4 regions of the Micromonospora sp. C41 genome follow, and region 2 is predicted to be linked to each of the others. Evidence: riboswitches for the same ligand, from Rfam matches in the RefSeq annotation. Region 2 holds a riboswitch; each other region holds the start of a gene.
What was found. A riboswitch is a leader RNA that binds a small molecule or an ion and turns the genes downstream of it on or off. The one in region 2 is predicted to bind cyclic di-AMP.
Positions count from the first base shown of each region.

Region 1 (7,721 bases), on a different contig from region 2:
GGACGGCTTTCCGTCCCCACCGTACGTCTGCAAGGAGTACCTCCGTGGCGAGCAACACCTCTAAGACCGCGCGCGCGTCAGTCCGGGCCGGCCAGGCTGGCCAGGGTGGCGCCCTCAGCGTGCTGGGCGAGTTCAAGTACCTGATCCCGCTCAACGGCGGCAAGCACGCCTACGTGCGCAACCTGACCAACGGCAAGACCGCGCACCTGCGCACCGACTCCGAGGCCTTCGTCGAGGAGATCCGGGTGCTGGCCGCCGCCGGCCACGCCGCCAAGATCCGGGCTGAGATCAACGGCCTCGCCGCCGCCCACCCGGACCACGGCTGGGAGGCCACCGAGAAGCGCCTGGTCGAGGCCGGCGTCTTCGAGGGCTGAGCACCCTTCACCCGCACCACCGCGACCGCCCGCCGGGATCACCCCGGCGGGCGGTTTCGCGTCTGCTCCTGCGGCAGCAGCGTCACCTCACCGGTGGCGGATCGCCGGCGGATGCGCGTCCGGCTCGTCCACGGGCCGGACGCGAATCTTCTCCCCGCCCCGGTTGCCGTGGTGTCATGACGGGTAACGCCGGTGTCACCGCCGGGACACCCGGTGGACGCAAACCGGACGGGCTCGGGGGTGGCGACATGGAACTGCGGCTTCCGGACGGCGTACGCCTGCACGTGACGGTCACCGGGCCGGTCGACGCCGAGGTCACCGTGCTGATGCTGCACGGCTGGACGCTCGACGGCCGCAGCTGGCACCGTCAGGTCGCCGAGCTGCGGGAACGGTTCGGCGACCGGGTCCGCCTGGTCACCTACGACGCGCGCGGCCACGGCCGGTCGAGCTGCCTGGCGCTGCGCGACGCCACGCTCGCCCAGCTCGGCGACGACCTCGCCACCGTGGTCGACGAGATCGCCCCGTCCGGGCCGATCGTGCTGGTCGGGCACTCGATGGGCGGAATGACGGTGATGGAGTACGCCCACCGCCACGCCGACCGGTTCGCGGCGCGTACCGCCGGGCTGGTCTTCGTCTCGACCACTGCCGAGGGGCACACGCACACCGTCTACGGCCTGTCCCCCCGCATCACGAGGTTGATCCGGCTCGCCGAGACCACCGGCGCCGGGGTGCTGGCCCGGTGCGGCGGCTGGCGGCCACCGCACGCCCTGCTGCGCGCGCTGCGCCCGAGCATCCGCTGGATGCTGTTCGGCGACCGCTGCGACCCGGCGGACATCCGGCTGGTCACCTCGGCGGTGGCCCGGGCCACGCTGCGCTCGATCGGCGGGTTCCGCGCCTCGATCGGGGCGCAGCACCGGCTGGAGACGCTCGCCGCGCTGGGCGGGCTGCCGGCCGCCGCGCTGGTCGGGGACCGGGACCGGCTCACCCCGCCGCCGTGCGCCGAGTCGATCGCGGCGGCGCTGCCCACCACGGAGCTGACCGTCTGCCCGGGCGCCGGTCACATGCTGATGATGGAGCGCCCGGACCAGGTGAACGACGCCGTGGCCGGGGTGCTGGACCGGGTGCTGACCGGCCGTCCGGCGGCCCGCCTCTGAGCGTCTCCCGCTCCGGAACGGCACTGACGTACGCCACGCGGACGGCATGCCCCGGCGCTGCGGTTGCCGGGGGCCCGTACCCTCATTCAGCCCGTCGTGCCGTCCGACCACAGGAGCATCCGCGTTGACCGACCAGACCACGCTGGACCGGGAGATCGCCGCCGAGCAGCGCCACCTCGACCGGGTGTACGCCCGGCTGGCCGAACTGCGCCGGTCGGCGGCCGACGCCGAGCGGGAGGGCTACCGGCTGGCCCGGGTCGGCAACTTCGGCGCGCTGGTCGAGCGGGATGCGATGGTCTTCCACGCCGCCCAGCGCCGGCACGTGCTGGACGCCGAGCACGAGGGGCTGGTGTTCGGGCGGCTGGACCTGCGTACCGGGCAGGTGCTGCACGTCGGCCGCCTGGGCGTGCGGGGCGTGGACGCGGAGACGCTGGTGGTGGACTGGCGGGCCCCGGCCGCCGCCGCGTTCTACCAGGCCACGCCCGCCGAGCCGCGCGGCGTGGTACGCCGGCGCACGATCCAGTCGGCCTCGGAGAAGGTCACCCGGATCGAGGACGACCTGCTGGACCCGGAGGCCGCGCCGCCGGACATGGCGGTGGTCGGTGACGGGGCGCTGCTGGCCACGCTGTCCCGGGCCACCGGCCGGGGCATGCGCGACATCGTCGCCACCATCCAGCGCGAGCAGGACGAGGCGATCCGCTCCCCCGGCAACGGCGTCACTATCGTCTCCGGCGGCCCGGGGACCGGCAAGACGGCGGTGGCGCTGCACCGGGCCGCGTACCTGCTCTACTCCGACCGGGCCCGGTACGCCGGCGGCGGCATCCTGGTGGTCGGCCCGTCCGGCGTGTTCGTCGAGTACATCGCCTCGGTGTTGCCCTCACTGGGCGAGGAGACCGCCACGCTGCACTCGCTCGGCTCGCTCTTCCCCGGCCTGTCCGCGTCGCGGACCGACCCGCCGGACGTGGCGGCGGTGAAGGGCTCGCTGCGGATGCGCCGGGTGCTGGAACGCGCGGTCCGCGACGCGGTGCCGGACTCCCCCGCCGAGCTGCGCCTGCTGTACCGGGGTGAGCTGCTGCGCCTGGAGCGCCCCGCGCTGGACGCGATCCGGGACCGGACGCTGGCCCGGGGCGCGCGCCGCAACGAGGTACGCCGGGCGGCGTTCGACGCGGTGCTCGCCGCGCTCTACGCGCAGGCCCGCACGCTGCGGGTGGGACGGCTGCCGGAGCAGCCCGCCTTCGAGGACGAGATCATCGAGCGGCCGGAGTTCCGCGAGTTCCTCAAGGCGTGGTGGCCCCGGCTGCACCCCCGGCACGTGCTGGACTGGCTGGCCCGCCCGGACCGGCTGCGCCGCTACGCCGGGGGGATCCTCTCCTCGGCCGAGATCCGGTTGCTCGGGCAGGCGTACCGCACGCTCGCGACCGACGGGCTGACGGTGGCCGACATCGCGCTGCTGGACGAGCTGGACGCGCTGCTGGGCAAGCCGGTGCAGCGGGCCCGGCCCAAGCGCGACCCGTACCAGCTCGCCGGTGGCGTGCGCGAGCTGAGCACGTACGCCGATCGGCAGCGCGCCGCCCGCGCGGCGGCGCGGGAGCGTCCGGCCGACTACCGCGACTACGCGCACGTGGTGGTGGACGAGTCGCAGGACGTCTCGCCGATGCAGTGGCGGATGATCGGCCGGCGCGGGCGGCTGGCGTCCTGGACCGTTGTCGGTGACCCGGCGCAGACGGCCTGGACCGGCGACCCGCAGGAGCTGGACCGGGCCCGGGACCAGGCGCTGGGCCGGCGCAAGCGGCACCGCTACGAGCTGACCACCAACTACCGCAACTCGGCGGAGATCTTCGCGGTGGCGGCGGCGGAGATCCGCCGGCTCTACCCGGATCTGCCGCTGCCCGACGCGGTCCGGTCCACCGGCGTTCCGCCGGTCGAGCGCACGGTGCCCGCCGCCGAGCTGCCGGCGGCCACCGTCGAGGCGGCCGAGGCGCTGCTCGGCCAGGTGGAGGGCACCGTCGGCGTGATCACGCCGGTGCCGCGCCGGGACGAGGTGGCCGGCTGGCTGGGCGCGCTCGGCGCGGGCCGGCTCCAGGTGGTGACCAGCCTCCAGGCCAAGGGCATGGAGTACGACGGCGTGGTGCTGGTGGCGCCGAGCGAGATCCGGGCCGATCCGGGCTCGGGGGTGCGCACGCTCTACGTGGCGCTGTCCCGGGCGACCCAGCGCCTCACCACGCTCGACCCGGTGGGGTGAGGGGCCACGCCCGCGCCACCCACAGTTCACTTGCATACATAGCGATGTGAGCATACATTGGGCCCGGCCGGTACGCGGCAGGGAGGGTGTTGGCGTGGGCGCAGGTCATGACCACAGCAGCGCGGTGGCCAACGCGGCACACCGCCACGCAGGCCGGCTCTGGGCCGCGTTCGCGCTGCTCGCCGTCCTGATGGTGGTCGAGGCGGTGGCCGCCTTCACCACCGGCTCGCTCGCCCTGCTCTCCGACGCCGGGCACATGTTCACCGACGTGCTCGGCATCGGCATGGCCCTCGCGGCGATCACCGCCACCCGGCGCGCCGGCACCGACCCGCAGCGCACGTTCGGCCTCTACCGGCTGGAGGTGCTCGCCGCCCTCGCCAACGCCGTGCTGCTCGGCGCCGTCGCGGTCTACGTCCTGATCGAGGCGGTACGCCGCTTCGGCGAGCCGCCGGAGGTGCTGGCCGGCCCGATGCTCGTGGTGGCGGTGCTCGGCCTGCTCGCCAACATCGTCGCCTTCGCGCTGCTGCGCGCCGGGGCGAAGGAGAGCATCAACCTGCGCGGCGCGTACCTGGAGGTGCTCGGCGACCTGCTCGGCTCGCTCGGCGTGATCGCCGCGGCGCTGGTCATCGCGGTGACCGACTGGTGGTGGGCGGACCCACTGGTCGCCGTCGGGATCGGCCTGTTCATCCTGCCGCGCACCTGGCGGCTCGGCCGGGCCGCGGTGCGCATCCTGGTGCAGGCGGCGCCGGAGCACCTCCAGGTGACCGCCGTGCACGACCGGCTGGCCGCGGTCCCCGGCGTGGCCGAGGTGCACGACCTGCACGTCTGGACGCTCACCTCGGGCATGGAGGTGGCCTCGGCGCACCTGACCACCGACCCGGGCGTGGACCCGGCCGGGGTGCTGGCCGCCGCGCGGACGGCGCTGCACGAGGACTTCTCCATCGATCACGCCACGTTGCAGGTCGAACCCGGAGCGTCAGCCGGAGTGTGCGGAAAGACCGAGTGGTGATTAGGGCAGACTTAAATCACCGTGACTGCTGTACACTTATGTCGGTTTTGCCCCACCATGCGGCACTGCGCAACGGAGCCACGCCCGGGCCGCGCCGGTAGGCTCGGTCGCGGCCGCAGCCACCGGCGTCACCGGCGCAGGTGGGGTGGCCGTCGCCTAATCGCCCGAAGGGGCGAGCCGGGGAACCACGTACGTGGGGTGCATCCGCGTCAGCGGTAGGGATCTTCCGTCCCGAACCCGTCAGCTAACCCGGTCGGCGGTTGACGGAAGGACATGTGAATGCCCCCAGTGGCACCTGTACGACGGACGGCCGCCCGGTTGGCGGCCCTGCTCGTCGCGACGCTGACTGTCGGCGTCGCGACCGTTCCGGCCTCCCCCGCCTCGGCGGCGCCCCGGACCGCCCTGCTCGCCGCCGCGCCCGGCGACGACGAGGGCGGCACGCCCGAGCTGCGCGCCCAACTCGACGCGGCCAGCAAGGGCTGGCTGGAGGCGAAGGCCGCGCTGAACCGGTCGGTGAACCGCCAGAAGCAGCTCAACGACCAGCTCGCGAAGGTCGGCGCCGAGCTGGCCGTACGTGACGCCAAGGTCGGTGAGATCGCCGGGGTGGCGTACCGCGCCGGGCGGCTCGGCACCGCCGCCGCGCTGCTCGACAGCAGCAGCCCGGCGGGCTTCATGGACCGGGCCGCCACGCTGGAACAGGTCGCCGCGCACGAGGACCGCACGGTGCGCGAGCTGATCACCACCCGGGACGAGGCCACCCGCACCCGGGCCGCGCTCGACACCGAGATCCGCGAGCAGCGCAAGCAGGTCGAGGTGATGGGCAAGCGCAAGGAGCAGGCCGAGCGCGCGCTCGAAGTGGCGAACGAACGTTCCGCCCGCAACAACAGCAGCGGCGGCGGCAGCGTCCAGGGCACCTCAAGCAAGAACGCGAAGCCCGCGCCACGCAACTCGGACGGCTCGTGGCCGTCGGAGTCGTGCAGCGTCAACGACCCGACCCCGGCCAACGGCTGCATCACCCCGCGGACGCTGCACGCGCTGCAGCAGGCCAAGGCGGCCGGTTTCACCAGGTACGTCTCGTGCCACCGGCCCAGCGGCTCGGGCGAGCACCCGAAGGGGCGGGCCTGCGACTTCGCCGCCCAGAAGAACGGCTTCGGCGGCGTGGCCAGCGGCGGTGACCGGACGTACGGCAACAACCTGGCCGCGTACTTCGTGCGCAACGCCGACCCGCTCGCCGTGCTCTACGTGATCTGGTTCAAGCAGATCTGGCTGCCCAGCAGCGGGTGGAAGTCGTACAGCGGCGGCAACGGCGACCCGTCCAGCGACCACACCAACCACGTGCACCTGTCGGTGTACTAGCGCGCTCCCGGGGGGCCGGCCGGATCGGGCCGGCCCTCCAGCGTCGCGCCGAGACGGGCCGCCAGGCTCAGGTGAGCCGCCCGGGCCTGGCGGAACGCGTACCCGAACAGCGGCGCCGGCGCGGTGAGCGTGATCTCCACGTCGATGCGCACGGTGCCGTCGGGCTCGTCGCGCAGCCGGGTGTGGTTGCGCACCGTCGTCGCCGGCTGCTGCCGGGCGACAGTGACCACCTCGTCCTCGCTCGCGACCAGCACGTCCGCCTGGTACGTGACCGGGAAGTGCAGCGGGCCCAGTTGCAGCCGGTCGGTGATCGCGTAGCTGGCCAGCGCGCCCGGCCGGGCCGGCAGCTGCCGGACCCGGACGATCAGCGGATGCAGCTCGCCCTGGCGACTCAGGTCACCCAGCAGTGCCACCGCGTCGGCCCGGCTGCACCGGGCCTGCACGGTGTAGCTGAAGCTGTCGCTGCTCTGCAAGCGGGCCCCCTCGCCGTCGTACGTCGCGACGATCGTCCCGTACCGACGCCGGGCTGGCAACGGGTAGAAGGTCCCCTGGCCGCAGGGGGTGCGAACGGCGCTCAGGCGCCGGGCAGCACCTCGGGGGTGTCGTCGGCGAACCACGGCTCGGGAGCGCCGAAGAGGCCGAGCAGGCCGGTCACCCAGAGCTGCCGGTGCACGAACCGGCTCGGCTCGGTGACCACGAGCTTGACGCCGCTGACCTCGCAGGTCTGGAAGCCGGCCACCATGGCGCTGATGCCGACCGAGTCGATGAACGTGACGAGCCGCATGTTCAGCTCGATGCGCGAGGGACGGCCCTTCGCGAGCACCTCGGCGATCGCTTCCCGCACCTCGTACGCGGTGTCGACGTCGATCTCCCCACGGGGCGCGATCTGGACGACACCACCCGGCCGCACCGACTTCACGATCGACAGGCTCACGCGAGCACCTCCACTCGCCCTTGACGGGCGCCTCATCAGTACGCGGGCCGCGACCGAGAGTATTCCTCCAACGGCCCGGTCGCCACCCCCCGGGATGAGCAATTCGCGAACTGGGCACACCTGGGCGCTCCCAATCCGGACCTCCGGGTTCCAGTTTCCCCTTCGACGCGGGCCGCGGCCAGCCGTACGGCCGGTCGGACCCGTCGATCCGCCGACCAGGGTAGCGGGCGCGCGCACGTCCCGTCGGCACCGGTCCCGGCGCGTTCGGGTGGTTCGTCCCGTTCGCTGCTCACGAGCCGGGCACCACCGCGAGGGTTTGCCGCGTGCGCCGGTGGGGCACTGCCCCGAGACAGTGAACGCGCCGGATGGACACCGGAGTCCGAAGTGGCCGCCGGCCTTCGGCACCCGAGGAGGTAGAACGATGTTCGGATCCAACCTGCTGGACCGCCGGGGCAAGGCCGAGCGGGTCGCCGACCAGGCGTGGCAGCACCTGCTCTCCGCGGCCGGCTCCGCCGGTGACAGCGTGCGCGACGCCACCCGCAGCGCCCGCCGCAACTCCTCCGGCTTCGCCGACGACGCCACCGACCTGGTCGGCTCCGCCGCCGAGGAGGCGCGCCGGCGGGCCACGCTCGCCTTCGACGCGCTGGCCGGA
Region 1 is NZ_JAGPXP010000035.1:42,700-50,420, forward strand. It holds gene KBX43_RS27045 (hypothetical protein) at 45-374, shown strand; gene KBX43_RS27050 (alpha/beta fold hydrolase) at 623-1,528, shown strand; gene KBX43_RS27055 (AAA family ATPase) at 1,653-3,770, shown strand; gene KBX43_RS27060 (cation diffusion facilitator family transporter) at 3,865-4,779, shown strand; cyclic di-AMP (ydaO/yuaA leader) riboswitch at 4,923-5,054, shown strand; gene KBX43_RS27065 (hypothetical protein) at 5,059-6,135, shown strand; gene KBX43_RS27070 (SRPBCC family protein) at 6,132-6,668, opposite strand; gene KBX43_RS27075 (STAS domain-containing protein) at 6,710-7,069, opposite strand; gene KBX43_RS27080 (hypothetical protein) at 7,491-7,721, shown strand, end outside.
Region 1: it holds a riboswitch for cyclic di-AMP, as region 2 does, so the genes downstream of both, KBX43_RS27065 (hypothetical protein) here and KBX43_RS02210 (transglycosylase family protein) in region 2, are expected to answer to the same signal.

Region 2 (7,721 bases):
AAGGCGGCCTGGGCGGCGGTCAGCGTGCCGGCCCAGTCGGGTGAGCCGACCTGCGCCGGCGGCACCCCGACGCCCACGCCGACCGCCACCACCACCCCGCCGTCGGGCGGCTGCTCCGGCAACAAGCTCGCCAACCCCGGCTTCGAGTCGGGCAACGTGAGCTGGACCGCCTCGTCCGGCGTCATCACCACCGACAGCGGCCAGGCCGCCCACGGCGGCTCGTACAAGGCGTGGCTGGACGGGTACGGCTCGTCGCACACCGACACGCTCAGTCAGTCGGTGACGATCCCGGCCGGATGCCGCGCGACGTTCAGCTTCTGGCTGCACATCGACAGCGCGGAGACGACCACCGGCACCGCGTACGACAAGCTCACCGTCAAGGCCGGCAGCACCACGCTGGCCACCTACTCCAACCTGAACAAGGCCACCGGCTACGTGCAGCGGTCCTTCGACATCTCGTCGCTCGCAGGCACCACGGCGACCATCTCGTTCAGCGGCGTGGAGGACAGCTCACTGCAGACGTCCTTCGTCGTCGACGACACCGCGGTCACCCTGAGCTGACCGTGGCGTAGCGCGGCCGGTCGTCGTCCTCCCGGCGGCCGGCCGCATCGTCGTGCCGGGCGGTGCCGCGTCGCGCGTGGCCGCCGCCACGTGCCGGGGCGGCGCCGCGTCGTGCCGGGCCGTGTGCGGTCGGGTCAGGCCGGACGCCCGGCCTGGGACGCCGTGCCGCGGTCGCGGTGGATCCGCGCGGCCGCCTCGTGCATCGCGCGACCGAACAGCTCGGCCTGGTCACCCATGCTGCCGAGCCGGGCGGCGAGCGCGTCGGCGTCGGCCCGCGCCGACGCGCTGACCCGGGCGTCCAGCTCGGACAGCGCGGCGTTGGCGGCGGCGGTGACATGTCCGCACAGGACGTCGAGGGGCTCGCCGGCCAAGTCCGGGTCGATCGTCACGGAATCCAGCCGGCCACCCTGAACGGCGACCGCGCGGACCCGGCCGTCGGCTGCGGTGCCCTCGGCGCGCAGCAGGTCGCCCGGCTCGCCGTCGGCGTGCTCCGAGGCCCGGGAGCGCATCGCGGTGAGCGCCTGCTGCGTGCGGGTCAGCAGTTCGTCGATGCTCGCGGCCGCCGAGAACGGATCGTTGGTCATTTCCGCGCTTTCTTCACGTCTGAGCCGATCATCGTGACCCTAGCAACCGGCTCCGACGAATCGCGGTCAGCGGCCGTCACGGGTGGCGTCCGGCGCCGCGAGCAGGCCGGACACCGGCGGCGCGGCGTGTCGCGGGCGGCCGGACGCCCCGCCCCGGCGACCCGGCCGGGCGTCCGGACCAGATCAGCGCAGACGCAGCCGCTGACCGGGGAAGATCAGGCCGGGGTCGTCGCCGACCACTGCCCGGTTGCGCTCGTGCAGGGCACGCCAGCCACCGTCGACGCGCTGCGCCACGGCGATCTCCGACAGCGTGTCCCCGCGCCGGACCACGTACGTCCCGGCCGACGGCTGCGGCGCCGCAGTCGTCGCGGCCCGCTCCGGCGCGGCCTTACGCGTGGCGGCCCGCTTCGGGGCGAACTTCTTCGAGGTGGCCTTCTTCGGGGCCGCCCGCTCGGACCGGGTCGCCGCGGCGTTCGCCGAGCCGCCCTTCTTGCCGCAGACCGGCCACGCGCCGATGCCCTGGCCGCGCAACACCTTCTCCGCGACGGCGATCTGCTCGGACCGGCTGGCCAGGTCGGCGCGGGCGGCGTACTTCTGGCCGCCGTAGCCGTTCCAGGTGGCGCGGGAGAACTGGAGCCCGCCGTAGTAGCCGTTGCCGGTGTTGATCTTCCAGTTGCCGCCGGACTCGCAGCGCGCGACCGCGTCCCAGTTGACGCCCGCGCTGGCCGGTGCGGCCGGGCCGAACAGGCTCGCGGCGCCGACGGCGGCGCCGGCCAGGACCGCTCCGAGAGCGGTACGGCGGCTTCGGGCCGAGTATGCAGTTGCCATGTGGATTCCTCCACGCCGACGAGGTGAGCTGTCGGGTTCGGGCCGAGGAGCCCGGCCGCCGGTGGCGGCTTCACCCCGAGGTGACGATGCACCGTGGAACGTGTGGTTCCCCCGCTCCCGCACGAGGTTCGGTTACCGGGGCCGGCGGCGGGATTTGGCGTTTCCGGCCCGCGGTGCCCGCGAATGCGAACGAAACCGACGCTAAGGACGGTTTGCGACGATCGTCCACTTCTTGTGATGGTGTTCACCCGGCCGGGCTACCACCTGTGGAGCTACCGTGGCAGGGCCGAGCAAGATCACGGGAGGGGCGGGACGGATGACCGATCACGGACACGAGCTCACCTTCGGCGGCTTCATCACGCCCGCCGCCGGGCAGCCCGACCAGGTGGTGGCGCTGGCCACGCTCTGCGAACAGGTCGGGCTGGACCTGGTCACGTTCCAGGACCACCCGTACCAGCCGGGGTTCCTGGACACCTGGACGCTGATGTCCTACGTGGCCGCCGTCACCGAGCGCATCCGCCTGGCCGGCAACGTGCTCAACCTGCCGCTGCGCCAGCCGGTGGTGCTGGCCCGCAGCGTGGCCAGCCTGGACCTGCTCACCGGCGGCCGGGTCGAGATGGGACTCGGCGCGGGTGCGTTCTGGGACGCGATCGAGGCGACGGGCGGGCGGCGCCTGTCCCCCGGCGCGGCGGTCGAGGCCCTGGACGAGGCGATCCGGGTGATCCGCGAGGTCTGGGACACCGACCGCCGCGGCATGATCCGCGTCGACGGCGAGCACTACCGGGTGGTCGGCGCCAAGCGCGGTCCGGCGCCCGCGCATCGGGTGGGCATCTGGGTCGGCGCGTACAAGCCGCGCATGCTGCGCCTGGTCGGCCGCGCCGCGGACGGCTGGCTGCCCTCCCTGTCCTACCTGCCCAAGGGCCCCGACGAGCTGCCCGCCCTGAACGCGCTCGTGGACGAGGGCGCGCAGGCCGCCGGGCGCGACCCGGCCGAGATCCGCCGCATGCTCAACGTGACCGGCACGTTCGCGCGCTCGTCGGCCGGCTTCCTGGCCGGGCCGCCGGAGCAGTGGGTGGAGGAGCTGGCCAGGCTCACGCTGGAGCACGGCATCACCACGTTCATCCTCGGCAGCGACGAGCCGCGCGCGATCCAGATCTTCGCCCAGGAGGTCGCGCCGGCGGTCCGCGAACTCGTCGCCGCCGAGCGCACCGCGCCCGGCAGCGGGGCCCGCGCGGTCGCCGACGACACAGCCGCCACCGGCGGCGCGGCCACGCTGGCGGTCACCCCCACCCCCGACCCGGGGGTACGTCTGAGCGCGCGCCGCCCCTGGGACGAGTCGACCCGGCCGACCGCCCCGCCGCCTCCGGCCGGCCAGGTCTACCCACCCCGGGGGCAGGCCGCCGGGCAGCACCTGGTGGACGTGCACGACCACCTGCGCCAGGAGCTGGCCCAGGTGCGCGACCTGCTGGAACAGGTCAAGCGGGGCGCCGTCTCGCCGGGCCGGGCGCGGGCGGCGCTCAACGAGATGACCATGCGGCAGAACAACTGGACGCTCGGGGCGTACTGCGCGGCCTACTGCACCATGGTCACCCAGCACCACGGGCTGGAGGACGCCTCGATCTTCCCGCACCTGCGCCGCTCCGAGGCCGGGCTGGCGGCCGTGCTCGACCGCCTCGAGGAGGAACACGTGGTGATCCACGGGGTGGTGGAGGGCGTCGACCGGGCGCTCGTGGAACTGGTCCACCGGCCCGGCGACTTCACGCAGCTCCAGGAGGCGGTGGACCTGCTCACCGACACGCTGCTGTCGCACCTGTCGTACGAGGAGCACCAGATCGTCGAGCCGCTGGCCCGGCACGGCTTCTTCCCCGGCCAGCTGTGAGGTAGCTGACTTTTGATTTCCTAAGTCAGGGGGTACCGTCGACGCCATGACGGACCTCCTTGCCCAGCGTGACTCCTGGTCCACCGCCAACTGCTCGATCGCCCGGGCGCTGGAGGTGGTCGGCAACCGCACCACGCTGCTCCTGCTGCGCGAGGCGTCGTTCGGCACCCGCCGCTTCGACGACTTCGCGCGGCGGGTCGGCGTCAGCGAGCCCGTCGCCGCCGCACGCCTCAAGCAGCTCGTCGCCGACGGGCTGCTCGACCGGCGCCCCTACCGCGAGCCCGGGCAGCGCACCCGCGACGAGTACGTGCTCACCGCCAAGGGCAGCGACCTGATCCCGGTGCTGGTCGCGCTGCGGCAGTGGGGCGACACGTACGCCGCCGACGAGGCCGGCCCGGCCGTCCGGCTGACCCACGACGAGTGCGGCGCGGCCGTGCACGCCCGGCTGCGCTGCGACGCCGGACACGACGTACCGCCCGGCGAGCTGGCCGTCCTGCCCGGTCCGGGCCTGCTGTCCGCCTGACCCACCTTCCTTCCCCACCCCTCGGAGCGAGACATGAAGATCGCTGGAAGCACCGCCCTGGTCACCGGCGCCAACCGTGGCTTCGGCCGGCACCTGGCCGCCGAACTCGTCGCGCGCGGCGCGACCGTCTGGGCCGGCGCCCGCAACCCGGACACCGTCGACCTGCCCGGCGTCACCCCGGTACGCCTCGACATCACCGACCCCGCCTCGGTGGCCGCCGCCGCGGAGCGGGCCGGTGACGTGACGCTGCTCGTGAACAACGCCGGCGTGAGCACCGGCGCCGACCTGCTCGACGGTGACCTCGCGCAGATCCGGCTGGAGCTGGAGACGCACTACCTCGGCACGCTGTCGGTGGTACGCGCGTTCGCGCCCCGGATCGCGGCGAACGGCGGCGGCACGATCCTGAACGTGCTGTCGGCGCTGTCCTGGTTCACGATCCCCGGCGTCGGCGCGTACGGCGCGGCCAAGGCCGCCGAGTGGTCGATGACGAACGCGCTGCGCCTGGAACTGGCCGGCCGGGGCGTCCGGGTCGCCGGGCTGCACGTGGGCTACATGGACACCGAGATGGCCGCCGCCGTGCCCGGCCCGAAGGCGCACCCGGCCGACGTCGCCCGGCTCGCCGCCGACGGCATCGAGTCCGACAGCTACGAGATCCTGGCCGACGACGTCGCCCGCCGGGTCCAGGCGGGGCTGTCCGGTGGGGTGGCAGCGCTCTACCCCGCCCTCCCCTGAGCGCCCGCATGCAAGGAAGGGCCCCTTCTTATCGCCTGGGCGATAAGAAGGGGCCCTTCCTTGCACCTACAGGCCGCGGGCCAGGCGGTCGGCCAGGATGCGGGTGAACCGGGCCGGGTCGGCCAGCTCGCCGCCCTCGGCCAGCAACGCCATGCCGTACAGCAGCTCGGCGGTCTCGGTCAGCGCGGCCGTGTCGCCGCCCTCACCGTGCGCCTTGCGCAGCCCGGTGACCAGCGGGTGGGCCGGGTTCAGCTCCAGGATCCGCTTGACCTGGGGCACTTCCTGGCCCATCGCCCGGTACATCTTCTCCAGCGTCGGCGTCATGTCGTGCGCGTCGCCCACCACGCAGGCCGGCGAGGTGGTCAGCCGGGTGGACAGGCGAACCTCCTTGACGCTGTCGGCGAGCGCGCCGCCGAGGAACGTGAGCAGGTCGGCGTACTCCTGCCGTTCGGCCTCGGCCTTCTCCTTCTCCTCCTCGGTCTCCAGGTCCACCTGGCCCTTGGCGACCGAGCGCAGCGTCTTGCCGTCGTACGCGCCGACGCGCTCGACCCACACCTCGTCCACCGGGTCGGTGAGGATCAGCACCTCGTAGCCCTTGGCGCGGAACGCCTCCAGGTGCGGCGAGTTCTCGATGGTGGCCCGGTTCTCGCCGGTGGCGTAGTAGATCTCGCTCTGCCCGTCCTTCATCCGCTCCACGTACGCCCGCAGCGTGGTGGGCTCGGCCGGGTCGTGGGTGCTGGCGGCGCGGACCAGTTCCAGCAGTGTCTCGGTGTTGTCCGCGTCCTCCAGCAGACCCTCCTTGACCACCGCGCCGAACTCGGTCCAGAAGGTGCGGTACGACTCGGCGGACATGTCCTTGAGCGTGGCGAGGACCTTCTTGACCAGCCGGCGGCGTACCGCGCGGATCTGCCGGTCCTGCTGGAGGATCTCCCGGGAGATGTTCAGCGACAGGTCGTGCGCGTCCACCACGCCCTTGACGAAGCGCAGGTAGTTGGGCATCAGCGCGTCGCAGTCGTCCATGATGAACACGCGCTTGACGTAGAGCTGCACGCCGCGGCGGCCCTGCGGGGAGAACAGGTCCAGCGGGGCGTGCGACGGCAGGAACAGCAGCGCCTCGTACTCGAAGGTGCCCTCGCCGCGCATGTGGATGGTTTCGAGGGGGTCGGCCCAGTCGTGCGCGACGTGCCGGTAGAACTCCTTGTACTCGGCCTCGTCGACCTCGTCCCGCGAGCGCGCCCAGAGCGCCTTCATCGAGTTGAGCGTCTGCTCCTCGCGGGTGGTGGCGCCGTCCTCGCCGGGCTTGTCGACCGTCATCCGGATCGGCCACGAGATGAAGTCGGAGTAGCGCTTGACGATCTCCCGGATCGTCCACTCGGCGGTGTAGTCGTGCAGGTTGTCCTCGGTGTCGACGGGCTTGAGGTGCAGCGTGACCGAGGTGCCCTGGGGTGCGTCCTCGACCTCCTCGATCGAGTACGTGCCCTCGCCGGTGGACTCCCAGCGGGTGCCGCCGGACTGTCCGGCGCGGCGGGTCAGCAGCGTCACCTTGTCGGCGACCATGAACGTGGCGTAGAAACCGACGCCGAACTGGCCGATCAGCTCCTGGGACGCTGCGGCGTCGGAGGACTCGCGCAGCTTGCGCAGCAGTTCGGCGGTGCCGGACTTGGCGATGGTGCCGATCAGGCGGACCACCTCGTCACGGGTCATGCCGATGCCGTTGTCCCGCACGGTGAGCGTACGGGCGTCCTTGTCGGCCTCGATCTCGATGTGCAGGTCGGAGGTGTCGGCCGGCAGGTCCTTGTCGACGAGCGACTCCAGCCGCAGCTTGTCCAGCGCGTCGGACGCGTTCGAGATCAGTTCGCGCAGGAAGACGTCCTTGTTCGAGTAGATCGAGTGCACCATCAGCTGCAACAGCTGACGGGCCTCGGCCTGGAACTCCAACGTCTCGACCCCGTCGCTCACACCGGCTCCTTCCCTCTGGCGGCTCCTACGGCGGAAAGGATACGAGGGGTGACCGCTGCGGCACGCACCGGCCGCCCCGGAATTCGACTGGTACAACCAGTTGACGGGTTGATGTGTACGGGGCCACACTGCTGCGCATGACCTTCGATCCCGCGCCCCGCGTCTCGGTCTCCGACCACGTCTTCGGCCGGCTGCGCGACGCGATCGTCTCCGGCCGGTACGCGCCGGACGAGACGCTGCCCGGCGAGCGCGAGCTGGCCGGCGCGTTCGCGGTCAACCGGCACGCGGTCCGGGAGGCGCTGCGCCGCCTGCAGCAGCTCGGCCTGGTCTGGGTCAGTCAGGGCGGCGCGACCCGGGTGCTGGACTGGCGGGTCCACGCCGGGCTGGACCTGGCGCTGTCACTGGCCCGCTCCGGTGACGTACTCCCGGTCGAGACGCTGGTGCGCGACATGCTGGAGATGCGGGCGTGCGTCGGGATCGACGCGGCCCGGCTGTGCGCCGAGCGCGGCGACGCGGCCGTCGTCGCCGCCGTGGTCCGGGCCGCCGAGGAGTACGGCGACCTGGCCCCCGACCTGGACCTGATGAACGAGGCGAACATCGCCATCTGGCGGCTGGTCGTACGCGGCAGCGGCAACACCGCCTACCAGCTCGCCTT
Region 2 is NZ_JAGPXP010000002.1:6,189-13,909, reverse strand. It holds gene KBX43_RS02220 (M4 family metallopeptidase) at 1-561, shown strand, start outside; gene KBX43_RS02215 (YbaB/EbfC family nucleoid-associated protein) at 696-1,145, opposite strand; gene KBX43_RS02210 (transglycosylase family protein) at 1,329-1,973, opposite strand; cyclic di-AMP (ydaO/yuaA leader) riboswitch at 1,972-2,117, opposite strand; gene KBX43_RS02205 (LLM class flavin-dependent oxidoreductase) at 2,290-3,852, shown strand; gene KBX43_RS02200 (helix-turn-helix domain-containing protein) at 3,899-4,375, shown strand; gene KBX43_RS02195 (SDR family oxidoreductase) at 4,409-5,107, shown strand; gene htpG (molecular chaperone HtpG) at 5,174-7,066, opposite strand; gene KBX43_RS02185 (FadR/GntR family transcriptional regulator) at 7,204-7,721, shown strand, end outside.

Region 3 (7,721 bases), on a different contig from region 2:
GCCGGGCACCTGGGAGCGGTGGTGGACGCGGTCTCGCCCAGCCTGCTGCGCGCCGCCCGGCAGGGCATCGACGACCTCGACGGCATCATCGACGTCCACATCGCGCAGACCGTGGAGACGCTGCTGGCCCGGTCCTCCGTGCTGGCCGAGCGGGTCGCGGCGGGCCGGTGCACGGTGGCGGGGATGTCGTACCGGCTCTCCGGCGGCGAGGTGCGGACAGTGGCGCAGGTCCCGGCGTCACTGCCCGCTCCCTCGTCGCCGGCGGACGCGGACGCGGCGCTGGCCGGCTGACCGGAGCGCCGGACGACGAAGGGGCCGCCCACGGGGGCGGCCCCTTCTTGCTGCGTCCAGGTCAGAGCATCGACATGTGGACGTGGTCGGTGTGGTTCGACGGCCCGCTGTACGACCTCCAGCCGGTGGCCGGGAACCAGATCTGCCGGTTCCAGATCACGTAGTAGATGCCCAGCCGGTCGGCGTTGCGGATGAGGAAGGCGGCCACGTCGTTGCCGTACTTGCGGGTGTCGTTGTTGTGCCAGGGTGAGAAGCCGCTGTTCTGCAGCGACCAGTCGCACGCCTTGCCCTTGGGGTGCTCCCACGGCCCGCCCGGCCGGTAACAGCCCACGAAGCGCGTGTAGCCGGCGCGCCGGACCTCCTTGTAGGCGTGCAGCGTCCGCGGCGTGATGCAGCCCGAGGTGGTCGGGTCGTTCTCGCTGCACGACTCGGCCTTCCAGCCGCCGTCGGCGGTGCGGCCGGGGCCGATCTTGGCGACCGGTGAGGTGGCGTCGACCAGGCCGCCGGTGAAGCCGAGGCCGCCGACGAGCTTGAGGGCGCGTTCGGCCTGCACCTTCTCGCGCTCCATCGCGTTCTTCTGCTTCTCCTGCTCGCGCACCTCGGCGTCGAGCGCGATCTTGGCCGTCTCGGCGCGGTTCTTGACCGCGTTGATGGCGGCCAGGCGCTGCGCGTTGAGGAGGTTCAGCTCGTCCAGGGCGTTGACGCGGCGGACGAACGAGTCGGGCGAGTTGCTCTCCAGCAGCATCGCCATCGCGCCCATCCGGCCGGTCCGGTAGGACTGGGCGGCGAGCTGGTTGACCTGCGGGCTGAGCGCCTCGAGTTCGGCCTGTGCCGCCTGTACCTCGGCGGCCAGCCGCCGCTGGCGGTCCTGCGACTTGGCCAGCTTCGCCTTCGCCTGGAGGAAGTTCCGGTTGGCGCTGTCGATCGCCTCGGTGATGAGCGGTGGTTCGCCGTCCTCCTCGTGCCCGGACGGCTTCGGGGCCGCCGCGGCGGGGGCCGCCGTCGCCGAGTTCGGCCCGGCCAGCACTGCCAGCGAGGCCAGCACGGCCACCAGGGGTGTCAGCCAGCGGCGCAGGGGTGGCGTCACAGTGTTCCCTTCCGTCGGCCGCCGACCGGGTTAGCTGACGGGTTCGGGACGGAAGTGGCCCCTACCGCTCGCGCGGATTCACCCCATGTACCTGGTTCCCCGGCTCGCCCGCAGGCGATTGGGCGGCGGCACCGCTGGCGCCGGTGCGCGCCTTCGGCGGTGACCGGCAGCGAGGTTACCCGACAGCACTCCTGCGGATCTACGTCCGGAAGCCGACCAATAGCGAGATTTCGCCGTGGCGCACCGTGACCAGCGTCGCGTTTGAAATCGATGGTCACCGTGCGGAGTGTCACCATGTCGCCTCCGTACTTTTTCCGCCGCCGAGCGCCTCCAGCGCGTCGTCGCGTCCGGTCGGCGGACGGGGCGGCGGGGGCACGGGCGACGCCGGCTCCGGACCGGGCGCGCGCCGTCCGGCGGTGGTCACGATCGCGGCCAGTGCGGTCGTCAGCGGTACGGCGGCGATCAGGCCGAGCGTGGCCACCGCGCTGCGGACGATCTCCTGGGCGAGGAACTCGCTGGTGAGGATCTGGCTCACCGGGCGGGAGTCGGCGACCAGCAGGAGCAGCAGTGGCAGCGACGCGCCCGCGTACGCCAGCACGATGGTGTTGACGGTGGACGCGATGTGGGCCCGGCCGACGCGGGTCGCCGCCCGGTAGAGCTGCCGCCGGGACAGCCCCGGGTTGGCGTGCGCGAGTTCGGTGACGGTGGCCGCCTGGGTGACGGTGACGTCGTCCAGCACGCCCAGCGAGCCGATGATGATGCCCGCCAGCAGCAGCCCGTGCAGGTCCACGTCGCCCTGGAACATGGACAGCGTGGTGGCGTCCTCGCTGCCGAAGCCGGTCAGATGGGTGGCGGACGTGGCGAGCAGGCCGAGCACGCCGGTGATCACCAGGCTGCCGAGCGTGCCGAGCACCGCCACCGACGTCTGCGCGGTGATCCCGTGCGTCAGATAGAGCACCACGAACATGATCAACGCGGCGCCCACGATCGCCACCAGCAGCGGCGGCTGGCCGCCACCGATGCCGGGCAGCACGAAGCCGAGCAGGATGGCGAAGCTGGCCGCCAAGCCGCCGAGCGCGGCGAGCCCGCGCCAGCGGCCGAACGCCACGATCGCGGCGGCGAAGAGCACAAGCAGCCAGATCAGCGGTGTGCCGCGCTGGTGCTCGGCGATGTTGTAGGACTTCATCGAAGGGTCGGCCGGGTCGATCAGCTCGACCAGGACGATCTTGTCGCCGACCTCGACCCGGGGCGCGCCCGGTCCGGCCGGGAGCGGCGTCTCGACCTGCCGTCCCGCGTCCGGGCCCTGCTCGGCGGCGACGGTCGCGGTGCCGCAGGGGCCGCCCGCGCCCTCCGGGGCCTCCGGCGTCGGCGGGCAGGGTTCGGTGACCACCCGGGTCACGGTGCCGTGGTAGCGGGGGACGTCCGCGCCGCCGACCGGCTCCCGGTCCTGCCGGGGCCAGAGCACCAGCGCGGCGATCACGGTGAGCGCGAACAGCGGCACCACCACGGCGACGAGCAGCCGCCGTACGCCCGGTGGCGTGGGCGGTGCGGGGCGGGTGTGGTCGGCACCCAAGGCGTCTCTCCCAACGGTCGCGGCGACGCCTGGTCCGCCGGACCGGTCTGGTCACCGGGCCGGCGCGGACGTGTCGACCACGTCCGGGTCGTCGCCCCGACATGGTAGGCAGCCCGGCTGGGTGCTCCCGGACACCGTGACCGGTGACGCGCGCCCCGCGCGGGTCAGGCCAGTCCGGCCCGGCGTCGCCGGTACTCGTCCTCGTCGATCTCGCCGCGGGCGTACCGCTCGTCGAGGATGCGCCGGGCCGCCGTCGGCCCGGACCGCTGCGGGCCGGTCCACCGTACGGCCAGCCAGAGGAGCCCTGCCAGCACCGCCAGCACCGCCAGGGACCAGATCCACATCCAGCCCATCATCGGGCTCTGCCACATCATCGGGCCGCCCTCCGTCCGTCACCGCGGGTCCGCCGGGGCCGGCCTGCCCGCCACTTCGACGGTACGGCCGCACGGGCGCGTCGGCGCGGGTCGATGTGCCCTGCTCGGAGGGGCGGAGGTCCCGTTCAGCCGCGCTTCATCAGGCGGCCGACGGCGGCCATCATCTCGGTCGCCATCTCGTCGGCCCGGCCCTCGGCGGCGCCCTCGTGCATGCAGTGCCGCGCGTGCCCGTCGAGCAGGCCGAGGCCGACCTTGTCCAGCGCCGCCTGGATGGCCGAGATCTGGGTCAGCACGTCGATGCAGTAACGGTCGTCCTCGACCATCTTCTCGATGCCACGGACCTGACCCTCGATCCGGCGGAGCCGGGCGAGGAGCTGGTCCTTGCTGGCGGTGTAGCCCCGGGTCGGGCTGGACGGAGCGGTCATGAGAACGAGGATAGCGTACCCCTCGGGGGTATGCTAACGTTCCGGCTGTACCCCCAGGGGGTATGAGATCGGAGGGCGACATGGAGAGCACCTACCAGGTGAGCGGTATGACCTGCGGCCACTGCGTCAACTCGGTGAGCACCGAGCTGAGCGCGCTTCCGGGCGTCACCGGCGTCCAGGTCGACCTGGCCACCGGCCGGGTCACCGTCACCAGTCAGAACCCGCTGGACACGGACACCGTCCGCGCGGCGGTCGACGAGGCCGGCTACGACCTCGTCGGTGCGTGACGGGTCCACGGGACCCGCAGAACCGAGGAGAAACCATGAACACGGCGACGAAGCTCAGCGGCTTCGCGCTCGGCCTCGTGGCGGTCTTCGGCGCGGCGTACGGGATCGGCAACCTGGCCGATCCCGTCGCCCCGGCCGCCGAGACCCGCCACGACGACAGCGGCAGCGACCACGGGACCGGCGACACCGGTCACGGTGACGAGAACGGCGCCGACGCGCACCTGCCCGGCGGGCTGCTCGTCTCCGAAGGCGGCTACACGCTCCAGCCCGCCACCGCGCCGGCCGGGCAGTTCGCCTTCCGGATCACCGGCCCGGACGGCACGCCGGTCACCCGCTTCGAGGTGGCCCACGACAAGCGCATGCACCTGATCGTCGCGCGCCGGGACCTGTCCGGCTTCCGGCACGTCCACCCGGAGATGGCCGGCGACGGCACCTGGCGGGTCGCCTCCCCGCTCGACGGCCCCGGGGTGTGGCGGGCGTTCGCCGACTTCACGCCCGAAGGCGGCGAGCCGTTGACCCTCGGCCTGGACGTCACGGTCCCCGGCGAGCTGGCCGCCCGGCCGCTGCCGGCGCCGGTGACCAGCACCACCGTCGACGGCTACACAGTCACGCTGACCGGCACGCCGGAGCCGGGCCGGACCAGCCGGCTCACGCTCTCCGTCAGCCGCGACGGGAGACCGGTCACCGACCTTCAGCCCTACCTCGGCGCGTACGGGCACCTGGTGGCGCTGCGGCAGGGCGACCTGGCGTACCTGCACGTGCACCCGGAGGGCACACCCGGCGACGGGCGCACCCCCGCCGGTCCGGCGATCACGTTCGCCGCCGAGGTGCCCTCGGCCGGGGCGTACCGTCTCTACCTGGACTTCCGGCACGGCGACGCGGTGCACACCGCCGAATTCACCGTCCTGGCCGGCGACCCGACCGCGCCGGTATCCACCACCGCACCGACCCCGGACGCCGGACACGGCACGCCGGGGCACGGGCACAGTTGAGCGCCGGAGGTGCCGCGATGACTGCCACGGGAAAGACGCTGCCCACCGCGCCGAACCTGATCGAACTGGCGATCGGCGGGATGACCTGCGCGTCCTGTGCCGCCCGGATCGAGAAGAAGCTCAACCGGATGGACGGCGTCGAGGCGACAGTGAACTACGCCACCGAGAAGGCCACCGTCCGGTACGCCGACGACATCGCGCCGGCCGACCTGATCGCCACCGTCGAGAAGACCGGTTACACCGCCGTGGTGCCGCCCCCGCCCGAGCAGGCGGCCGCAGCGGCCGGGGAGCCGGCGGACGAGCTGCGCGTCGCGCGTACCCGGCTCTGGGTCTCCGCCGTGCTCACGCTGCCGGTGATCGTGCTCGCCATGGTCCCGGCCTGGCAGTTCGACTACTGGCAGTGGGCCTCGCTCACGCTGGCCGCCCCCGTGGTGGTCTGGGGCGGGCTGCCGTTCCACCGCGCCGCGCTGGTCAACCTGCGGCACGGCGCGGCGACCATGGACACGCTCGTCTCGCTGGGCACGCTCGCCGCGTTCGGCTGGTCGCTCTGGGCGCTGTTCCTCGGCGACGCCGGCATGCCCGGGATGAAGCACCCGTTCAGCCTCGACATCACCCGGGGCGACGGCGCCGGCAACATCTACCTGGAGGCCGCCGCCGGGGTGACGGTGTTCATCCTGGCCGGGCGGTACTTCGAGGCCCGCTCCAAGCGCACCGCCGGGGCGGCGCTGCGCGCCCTGCTCGAACTCGGGGCCAAGGACGTCGCGGTGCTGCGCGGCGGCCAGGAGGTCCGGGTCCCGGTCGACCGGCTCGCGGTCGGCGACCGGTTCGTGGTCCGGCCCGGCGAGAAGATCGCCACCGACGGCGTGGTCGAGGAGGGCACCTCGGCCGTCGACGCCAGCATGCTCACCGGCGAGTCGGTGCCGGTCGAGGTGGGGACGGGCGACACCGTGACCGGCGCGACCGTGAACGCCGGTGGCCGGCTGGTCGTCCGGGCCACCCGGGTCGGCGGCGACACCCAGCTCGCCCAGATGGCACGGCTCGTGGAGCAGGCGCAGACCGGCAAGGCGGCGGTGCAGCGGCTCGCCGACCGGATCTCCGGCGTCTTCGTGCCGATCGTGATCGCGCTGGCCGCCGGCACGCTCGGCTGGTGGCTCGGCACCGGCTCCGGTGCGACCGCCGCGTTCACCGCCGCGGTGGCCGTGCTGATCATCGCCTGCCCGTGCGCGCTCGGCCTGGCCACGCCGACCGCGCTGCTCGTCGGCACCGGACGCGGCGCGCAGCTCGGGGTGCTGATCAAGGGGCCGGAGATGCTGGAGTCCACCCGCCGGGTCGACACCGTGGTGCTGGACAAGACCGGCACCGTCACCACCGGCCGGATGGCGCTGGCCGAGGTGCTGCCCGCCGACGGCGAGGACGCCGACGAACTGCTCCGGGTGGCCGGCGCGCTGGAGGCCGCCTCCGAGCACCCGATCGCGCGGGCCGTCGCCGAGGCCGCGGCCGAAGCCGGACCGCTGCCGCCGGTCGGCGGGTTCGCCAACGCCGAAGGGCTGGGCGTGACCGGCACCGTGGACGGCCGGACCGTGGTGGTCGGCCGGGCACGGCTGCTGCGCGAGCGGGGTCTCGACGTACCCGAGGAGATCGCGCGGGCCGCGACCGGCGCGGAGGCCGCCGGCCGGACGGCGATCCTGGCCGGCTGGGACGGGCGGGCCCGGGGCGTGCTCGCGGTGGCCGACGCGGTGAAGCCGACCAGCCGGACGGCCGTCGCGCGGCTGCGCGAACTGGGGCTCACCCCGGTGCTGCTCACCGGCGACAACGCCACGGTGGCGAAGGCGGTGGCCGCCGAGGTCGGCATCGACGAGGTGATCGCGGAGGTGCTGCCCGCCGAGAAGGTCGCGGTGGTCGAGCGGCTGCAGGGCGAGGGCCGGGTGGTCGCGATGGTCGGCGACGGGGTCAACGACGCCGCCGCGCTGGCCCGGGCCGACCTCGGGCTGGCCATGGGCACCGGCACCGACGCGGCCATCGAGGCCGCCGACCTGACGCTGGTCCGGGGTGACCTGACCGCCGCCGCGGACGCCATCCGGCTCTCCCGGCGAACGCTGGCGATCATCAAGGGAAACCTGTTCTGGGCGTTCGCCTACAACGTCGCGGCGCTGCCGCTGGCGGCCGCCGGGCTGCTCAACCCGATGCTCGCCGGGGCGGCGATGGCCTTCTCGTCGGTCTTCGTGGTGGGCAACAGCCTGCGGCTGCGGCGCTTCCGCCCGATCGGGTGAGGGGATTGGGCGGGCGGTCGACGGGGTAACCAGTTGTCGTCAGGCAATCGCATCAGTGGAGGTCATCATGGGTCTCGACGACAAGATCGACAACACGTCGCAGGACGTCTCCGGCAAGGTCAAGGAGGGCGTCGGCCGCGCCACGGACAACGAGCGCCTGGAGGCCGAGGGCCGCAACGACCAGGCCGGCGCCAAGCTCAAGCAGGCCGCCGAGAAGATCAAGGACGCCTTCAAGAGCTGACGTACGCGACGCACACCCACCGGGTCGGCCCACGGGCCGGCCCGGCGTGCTGTCCGGGCGCGGATCAGCGCGGCCCGTCACCGGCCAGGCGGGCGGCGCGGGCCTGCAGGTACCGCCGTTCCGGCAGGCTCGTGGTGGCCCGGGCGGCGGCCAGGTACGCGGCCCGCGCGTCCGCCCGGTC
Region 3 is NZ_JAGPXP010000006.1:29,411-37,131, forward strand. It holds gene KBX43_RS08780 (carbonic anhydrase) at 1-291, shown strand, start outside; gene KBX43_RS08785 (hypothetical protein) at 353-1,378, opposite strand; cyclic di-AMP (ydaO/yuaA leader) riboswitch at 1,382-1,513, opposite strand; gene KBX43_RS08790 (YibE/F family protein) at 1,668-2,951, opposite strand; gene KBX43_RS08795 (SHOCT domain-containing protein) at 3,116-3,325, opposite strand; gene KBX43_RS08800 (metal-sensitive transcriptional regulator) at 3,451-3,750, opposite strand; gene KBX43_RS08805 (heavy-metal-associated domain-containing protein) at 3,831-4,037, shown strand; gene KBX43_RS08810 (hypothetical protein) at 4,073-5,029, shown strand; gene KBX43_RS08815 (cation-translocating P-type ATPase) at 5,047-7,299, shown strand; gene KBX43_RS08820 (CsbD family protein) at 7,367-7,540, shown strand; gene KBX43_RS08825 (RNA polymerase sigma factor) at 7,605-7,721, opposite strand, start outside.
Region 3: it holds a riboswitch for cyclic di-AMP, as region 2 does, so the genes downstream of both, KBX43_RS08785 (hypothetical protein) here and KBX43_RS02210 (transglycosylase family protein) in region 2, are expected to answer to the same signal.

Region 4 (6,688 bases), on a different contig from region 2:
CACCTGACCGCCAAGCAGGTCCAGGACCGGGAGGCCGACCTCGCCGCCGCGCAGCGCGAGCGGGCCAACTTCCGGACCGGCGCGGTCACCCCGCTGGCCACCGTGACGATCCCGGTCGTCGTGCACGTCATCCAGGAGAACAGCACCCGGGCCGGCGGCAACATCACCGACTCGATGATCAACCAGCAGATCACCGTGCTGAACCAGTCGTACGCGGGCTCGACCGGCGGCGCCGCCACCGCCTTCGGCTTCCAGCTCACGAAGATCAACCGGGTGACCAACCCGTCGTGGTACCCGATCGTGCAGGGCTCCTCCGCCGAGCGCTCGATGAAGACCTCGCTGCGTGAGGGCGGCAAGAACACGCTGAACATCTACCTCGGCGAGCTGAGCGACAGCCTGCTGGGCTGGGCGACGTTCCCGAAGCGGACGCTGGACAAGATGGACGGCGTGGTCGTGCTCAACGAGTCGCTGCCCGGCGGCACCGCCACCAACTACAACCAGGGTGACACCGGCACCCACGAGGTCGGCCACTGGCTGAACCTCTACCACACCTTCCAGGGCGGCTGCTCCGGCTCGGGCGACAGCGTCTCCGACACCCCGGCCGAGGCGTCCCCGGCGTACCAGTGCCCGACCGGCCGCGACACCTGCTCGACCGCCGGCAAGGACCCGATCACCAACTTCATGGACTACACGTACGACTCCTGCATGTACCAGTTCACCGCCGGCCAGGCGAGCCGCATGCTCACCGCGTGGAACGCCTACCGCGCAGCCTGACCGCCTCGTACCGCGTACCGGTGCCGGCCCTGTCCTCGGACGGGGCCGGCACCGCTCGTTTCGGGGTCGGGGTCAGGCGGCCGGGCGGCGGGTGTCGAAGCCGTGCCGGCCGCGCCGGCCCTCCGCGCCCACCGGCTCACGCCGGGCCGGTTCGGCCCCGAGCGGGTCGAGCCACACCCGCACCTGCGGCGGAGCGGCGCCGGGCTGGGCGACAGGGTCGCGCCGGGTCAGCATCGCCGCCTCGACTGTGAACTCGAACAGCCGCCAGTCACCATGTGGCGACGCGCGGGCGATCCGGGCCAGCCGCGTCACGGTGGCCGGGTCGGTCACCGGCCGCGCGCGCCCCGCGACGTACGCCTCGTCGTCGCTCTCCTCGGGCGGGAACGAGTGCAGCGCGTAGCGGCCGTCGCGTTCGAGGTCGCGGCGCTTCGGCGAGTCGATGACGAAGCACCATAGGCCGTCGTCGGTGAACACCGGGGAGACCGGGTGCACGCGGGGGCCGCCGTCGGCGCGGACCGTGGCGAGGTAGCCGAAGCCCGGCCCGTACTGCTGCATCAGGAGGCGGATCTCGCCGGCGAGGCGGGGCTCGTCGGCGGCGAATTCGGACCAGGAAGCCATGCGGACATCCTATCGAACACGTGTACGAAGAAGTAGTGCGACACGCAGGTCACCCATACCGGTCGCTATGGTGTTCCGATGCTGCTCTCCGACCGCGACCTGATCTCCGAGATCAAGGCCGGCACGCTCGCGCTGGAGCCCTTCGAGCCCACGCTGGTGCAGCCGTCGAGCATCGACGTACGCCTGGACCGGCTGTTCCGGGTCTTCAACAACCACCTCTACACACACATCGACCCGTCGGTCCAGCAGGACGACCTCACCTCGATGGTGGAGGTGCCCGAGGGCCAGCCGTTCGTGCTGCACCCGGGCGAGTTCGTGCTCGCCTCCACGCTTGAGGTGATCTCGCTGGGCGACCAGCTCGCGGGCCGAATCGAGGGCAAGTCGAGCCTGGGGCGGCTGGGTCTGCTGACCCACTCGACAGCCGGTTTCATCGACCCCGGCTTCTCCGGCCACGTCACGCTGGAGCTGTCGAACGTGGCGAACCTGCCGATCACGCTCTGGCCCGGCATGAAGATCGGCCAGCTCTGCATCTTCCGGCTCTCCTCGCCGGCCGAGCACCCGTACGGCTCGGCCGTCTACGGCTCGCGTTACCAGGGGCAGCGCGGCCCGACGCCGAGCCGGTCCTGGCAGAGCTGGCGCACCTGGCCGACGCGCTGACGCCGGGCGCAGTTGTTAAGAAGGGCCCCCTCCTCTACCGGAGGCGTTAAGAGGGGGCCCTTCCTTACACGCGGCCGTAGCTGTTGATGTCGCCGTCGTCGACCCGCTTCATCGTGATGGGCTTGCCGGACTGGGAGGCGTGCACCACCCAGCCGTCGCCCACGTACATCGCCACGTGGTGCAGGTCGCTGTAGTAGAAGACGAGATCGCCGGCGCGCAGCTCGGCCCGGCTGATGCGCTTCGTCACGCCGTGCTGCTGGCGTGCGCTGTGCGGCAGCGAGACGCCGCCCTTGGCCCAGGCCGCCATGGTGAGGCCCGAGCAGTCGAAGTGGTCCGGGCCGGCGGCGCCCCAGACGTAGATCTTGCCGATCTGGGCGCAGGCGAACTTCACCGCCGCTCCGGCCGGGCCGCCGGGATAGCCGGCCGGGCAGGGCGCCGGGCGCAGCGGGCCGCCGCCGCCCTTGCCGTACACCTTGAGCCGCAGCTTCTCCAGCTTGGCGATCTCGGCGTCGATCTGCTTCTTCTTCGCCGCGAGCTGGGCCTCGGTGCGCGCCAGGCCGGCGATCATCTCGTCCAGCGGCTTCTTCTTCGCCGCCAGCTCGTCGCGCAGCGCGGCGACCGAGCGCACCTGCTCGTGCTGGCGGTGCGCGAAGCGGTCGAGCAGCTCCAGGCCGTCGACCAGGTCACCGGGTGAGCGGCTGCCGAGCAGCGCGTTGACCGTGGAGAGGTTGTCGGCCTTGTAGGCGTCGGCGGCGAGGCCGCCGACCTGACCGAGCGCGGCGTCCACCCGCGCCTGGAGGGGTGCGATCTGGCGGCCGAGCGCGTCGGCCTGCCTGCGCCGCGCGGCGAGCTGCTCGCGTACGTCGTTGACCTGCTCGATGACCGGTTCGAGCTTGTTCCAGTCGCGGTCGATCTGGGCCTCGATCTCGGCGACCGAGGGTTCGGCGTGTGCCGCAGTGGCGCCGCCGGTCAGTACGACGGCGGTGCCGACCAGTGCGGCGAGGGCGGTGGTGAAGCGGGACCAGCGGGAACGCGGCGCGGCGCTGGACCGGTCGACCGACCGGTTCGACGACGGCCGCGGGGCATGGAGTGCCACCGGGCGTCCGTACTCCTTCTTCCGTACCGCCTACCGGGTTAGCTGACGGATTCGGGCGGGAAGGGAGCCGCCCTACCGCAGCAGCGCTGCGGATTCACCCCAGGTACCTGGTTCCCCGGCTCGCCCGGAGGCGACTCGGCGGTGTCGGACCGTCACCGACCGGGTTGGACGGTGAGACGTGCGGCCGACGATTCACCAGAGTAGGGACCACCGTTATCGATCCGCAACTTCCAGCGCCGTGACACTCCGTACGCGATCCAGCGCCACACCGCGCACGGAGGTGAAATTTTCTTTCACGACTGATTACTTACTGGAAAGGTATTGACCGTCGCGGGTGTGCGGAGTGAGGGTGGAAACGCAGTGACCCCCATCCCTGTCCAGGAGGTTCGATGCATCTCTCCGCCCCGCCGTCGGGCAGACGGATACTGCTCGCCGCCGCCGTGGCCACGGCCACCGCGCTGGCGACCACCGGCCCGGTTACCGCCGCGCCGGACACGTCCGCGCCCGCGAGCGACCGGCAACAACAATACGCCGCCGCCGCGGCCGAGTACGGCGTGCCCCAGAACGTGCTGCTCGGTGTCTCCTATCTGGAGTCCCGCTGGGACACCCACCCGGGTCAGCCCAGCACCAGCGGCGGCTACGGCCCGATGCACCTGACCGACGCCGCGCACATCCTCGCCACGCCGGGCAGCGCCCACGTCGACGAGGACGAGGACCCGCGCGGCGACGACTCCCGGCCGCTGAAGCTCGACCCGGCCACCGCCGCCGCGCCGACGCGGGAGACGCCGCTGCCGAGCGCCTCGCTCCAGACGCTCGACGCGGCCGCCGCGCTCACCGGGCTGGACGCGGGGACGCTGCGCACCGACCCGGCCGCGAACATCCGCGGCGGCGCGGCGCTGCTGTCGTCGTACCAGAAGGCTCTGGGCGGGCCGGTCGGCGCCGGCACCGACCCGGCGGCCTGGTACGCCGCGGTGGCCCGCTACTCCGGCGCGGACACCGCCGACGCGGCGGCGGCCTTCGCCGACGAGGTCTACGACCAGCTCGGCCAGGGCGCCACCCGGACCACCGACGACGGCCAGCGGGTCACGCTCGCCGCCACCGCCGCGAAGCCGGACCGCTCCCGGCTGGCCCGCCTCGGCCTGCGCACCGCGCAGCGGCCGGACGGGCTGGAGTGCCCGGTCCGGCTGGCCTGCGAGTGGATTCCCGCGCCCTACGAGCAGCTCAGCGACGACCCGGGCGACTACGGCAACCACGACCTGGCTGACCGGCCGAAGCAGCAGAAGATCGAGTACATCGTCATCCACGACACCGAGGGCTACTTCGGCCCGAGCGTCGACCTGGTGAAGCGGGCCGACTACCTGGGCTGGCACTACACGCTGCGCTCGGTGGACGGCTACATCGCCCAGCACATCAAGACCAAGGACGTCGGCTGGCACGCCGGCAACTGGTACGTCAACGCCAAGTCCATCGGCCTGGAGCACGAGGGCTTCGCCGGCCAGGGCACCTGGTACACCGAGGCGATGTACCGCACCTCCGCCAAGCTGGTCCGCCACCTGGCGCTGAAGTTCGGCATCCCGATGGACCGGCAGCACATCATCGGCCACGACAACGTGCCCGGCATCACCGCCGCCAACGTGGGCGGCATGCACTGGGACCCGGGGCCCTACTGGGACTGGTCGCACTACTTCGACCTGATGAAGGCGCCGTTCCGCGGCACCGGCACGGCGAAGACCGGCCTGGTCACCATCGACCCGGACTTCGCCACCAACCGGCCCGCGTTCACCGGTTGCAACCAGCAGCCGCCGGGCGTCCCGACGCCCACCCCGCCGGCGCAGCCGTGCCCCTCGCGCGGCTCCTCCGCGGTGATCCTGCGGACCGCGCCGAGCCCGGACGCCCCGCTCGTCAACGACCTCGGGCTGCGCCCGGACGGCACGCCGGACACCATGTACATCTCCGACCACGGCGCCCGCGCCTCGGCCGGCCAGACGTACGCGCTCGCCGGCCGGCAGGGCGACTGGACCGCGATCTGGTACCTCGGCCAGAAGGCGTGGTTCCACAACCCGGCCTCCGCGCCCACCGCCAAGTGGGCCACCGGCTTCGTGGTGACCCCGCGGCCCGGCAAGGCCACCATCCCGGTGTACGGCCGCGCCTACCCGGAGCAGTCCGCCTACCCGGACACCATCCCGTACCAGGCCATCTCTCCGCTGCAGTACACGTTCGCCGCCGGCCAGCGGTACGCGGTCGGCGGGGTGCTGCCCGGCGAGTACTACCGGGCGGTCTCGTTCGACGGTTCCGCGCCGGGTGACCGGACCGTGGTACGCGGGAAGAACCAGTACGTGCAGGTCCAGTTCGGCCACCGGATCATGTTCGTGAACCTGGACGACGTGCTGATCCTGCCGTCCCCGGTCGGCGCGCCGCGCTGACCTCTCCCCGAGAACGCGAAGGCCCCCGGTCCGTGCGGACCGGGGGCCTTTCGGTGTGACCGAGGTCAGGTGACCCGGACGAAGCCGGCGAGCGGCTGGGTGTTGATGCTCGACACCTGGACCGGTTTGCCTGTCCGGGGCGCGTGCACCATCACCCCGTTGCCGAGATAGAGCCCGACGTGATGCAGATCGGAGCCGAAGAACACCAGGTCACCCGGGCGCGCCTCGGAACGGGACACCTTGCGGCCCTCGTTCCACTGCGCGCCGGTGAAGTGGGTGAGCGAGATGCCCGCCGCCTTGTACGCGTACTGCGTGAGGCCGGAGCAGTCGAACGCGTTCGGGCCGGTGGCGCCCCACACGTACGGGTCGCCGACCTGGGCGCACGCCGTCGCGATCGCGGTACGCGCGGCGCTGCTCACCACGCCGTCGATCTTCGGGCAGCCCGCCGGGCGGATCGAGGTCACCGGCAGCATCGCGGTGAGCCGCTTGATCTCCGAGTCGATCTGCTTCTTCTTCGCCGCGAGGTCGTTCTGCTGCTTGGTCTCCAGCTCGATCAGCTCGTCGAGCTTCTCCTTCTGCCTGTTGTACTCGTCCCGCACCTTGAGCACACCGGCGATCTGACGGCGCTGGTCGTCGGCGATCCGGTCCAGCATGACCAGCTGCTCGGCCAGCGTGCCCGGCTTGGTGCTCACCAGCAGCGCGCCCAGCTCCTGCGACGGGCCCTGGATGTAGTAGCGGGCCGCGATGTCGCCGACCTTGTTCATGGCGAGCGTGGAGGCCAGCTCCAGCGGCACCATCTTGTCCTTCAGCGCCTTGGACTTCTTCTGGTTGGCGCGAAGCTGCGAGCGGACCTTGTTGAACTGCTCGATGGTGGGTTCGAGCTGCTCCCACTGCTTGTCGATCTGCGCGTCGATCTCGTCCACCGACGGCGCCGCGTGCGCCGGAGCCGTCAGCATCCCGGCGCCGACCGCGGCGGCCGCGACCAGGGTGACCAGACGGCGTGCCATCCGGTGGAACCCGGCACGTCGGCCGGGTGGAGCGCTCGGGGCGTGACGTTGAGGGGGCGTGGTTGCCACCGGCACGGACTCCTTTGCAACCGACCGCCGGGCGCCTCGCGAGA
Region 4 is NZ_JAGPXP010000016.1:9,039-15,726, reverse strand. It holds gene KBX43_RS18220 (zinc metalloprotease) at 1-774, shown strand, start outside; gene KBX43_RS18215 (pyridoxamine 5'-phosphate oxidase family protein) at 847-1,392, opposite strand; gene dcd (dCTP deaminase) at 1,471-2,049, shown strand; gene KBX43_RS18205 (NlpC/P60 family protein) at 2,114-3,145, opposite strand; cyclic di-AMP (ydaO/yuaA leader) riboswitch at 3,159-3,296, opposite strand; gene KBX43_RS18200 (N-acetylmuramoyl-L-alanine amidase) at 3,535-5,568, shown strand; gene KBX43_RS18195 (C40 family peptidase) at 5,634-6,644, opposite strand.
Region 4: it holds a riboswitch for cyclic di-AMP, as region 2 does, so the genes downstream of both, KBX43_RS18205 (NlpC/P60 family protein) here and KBX43_RS02210 (transglycosylase family protein) in region 2, are expected to answer to the same signal.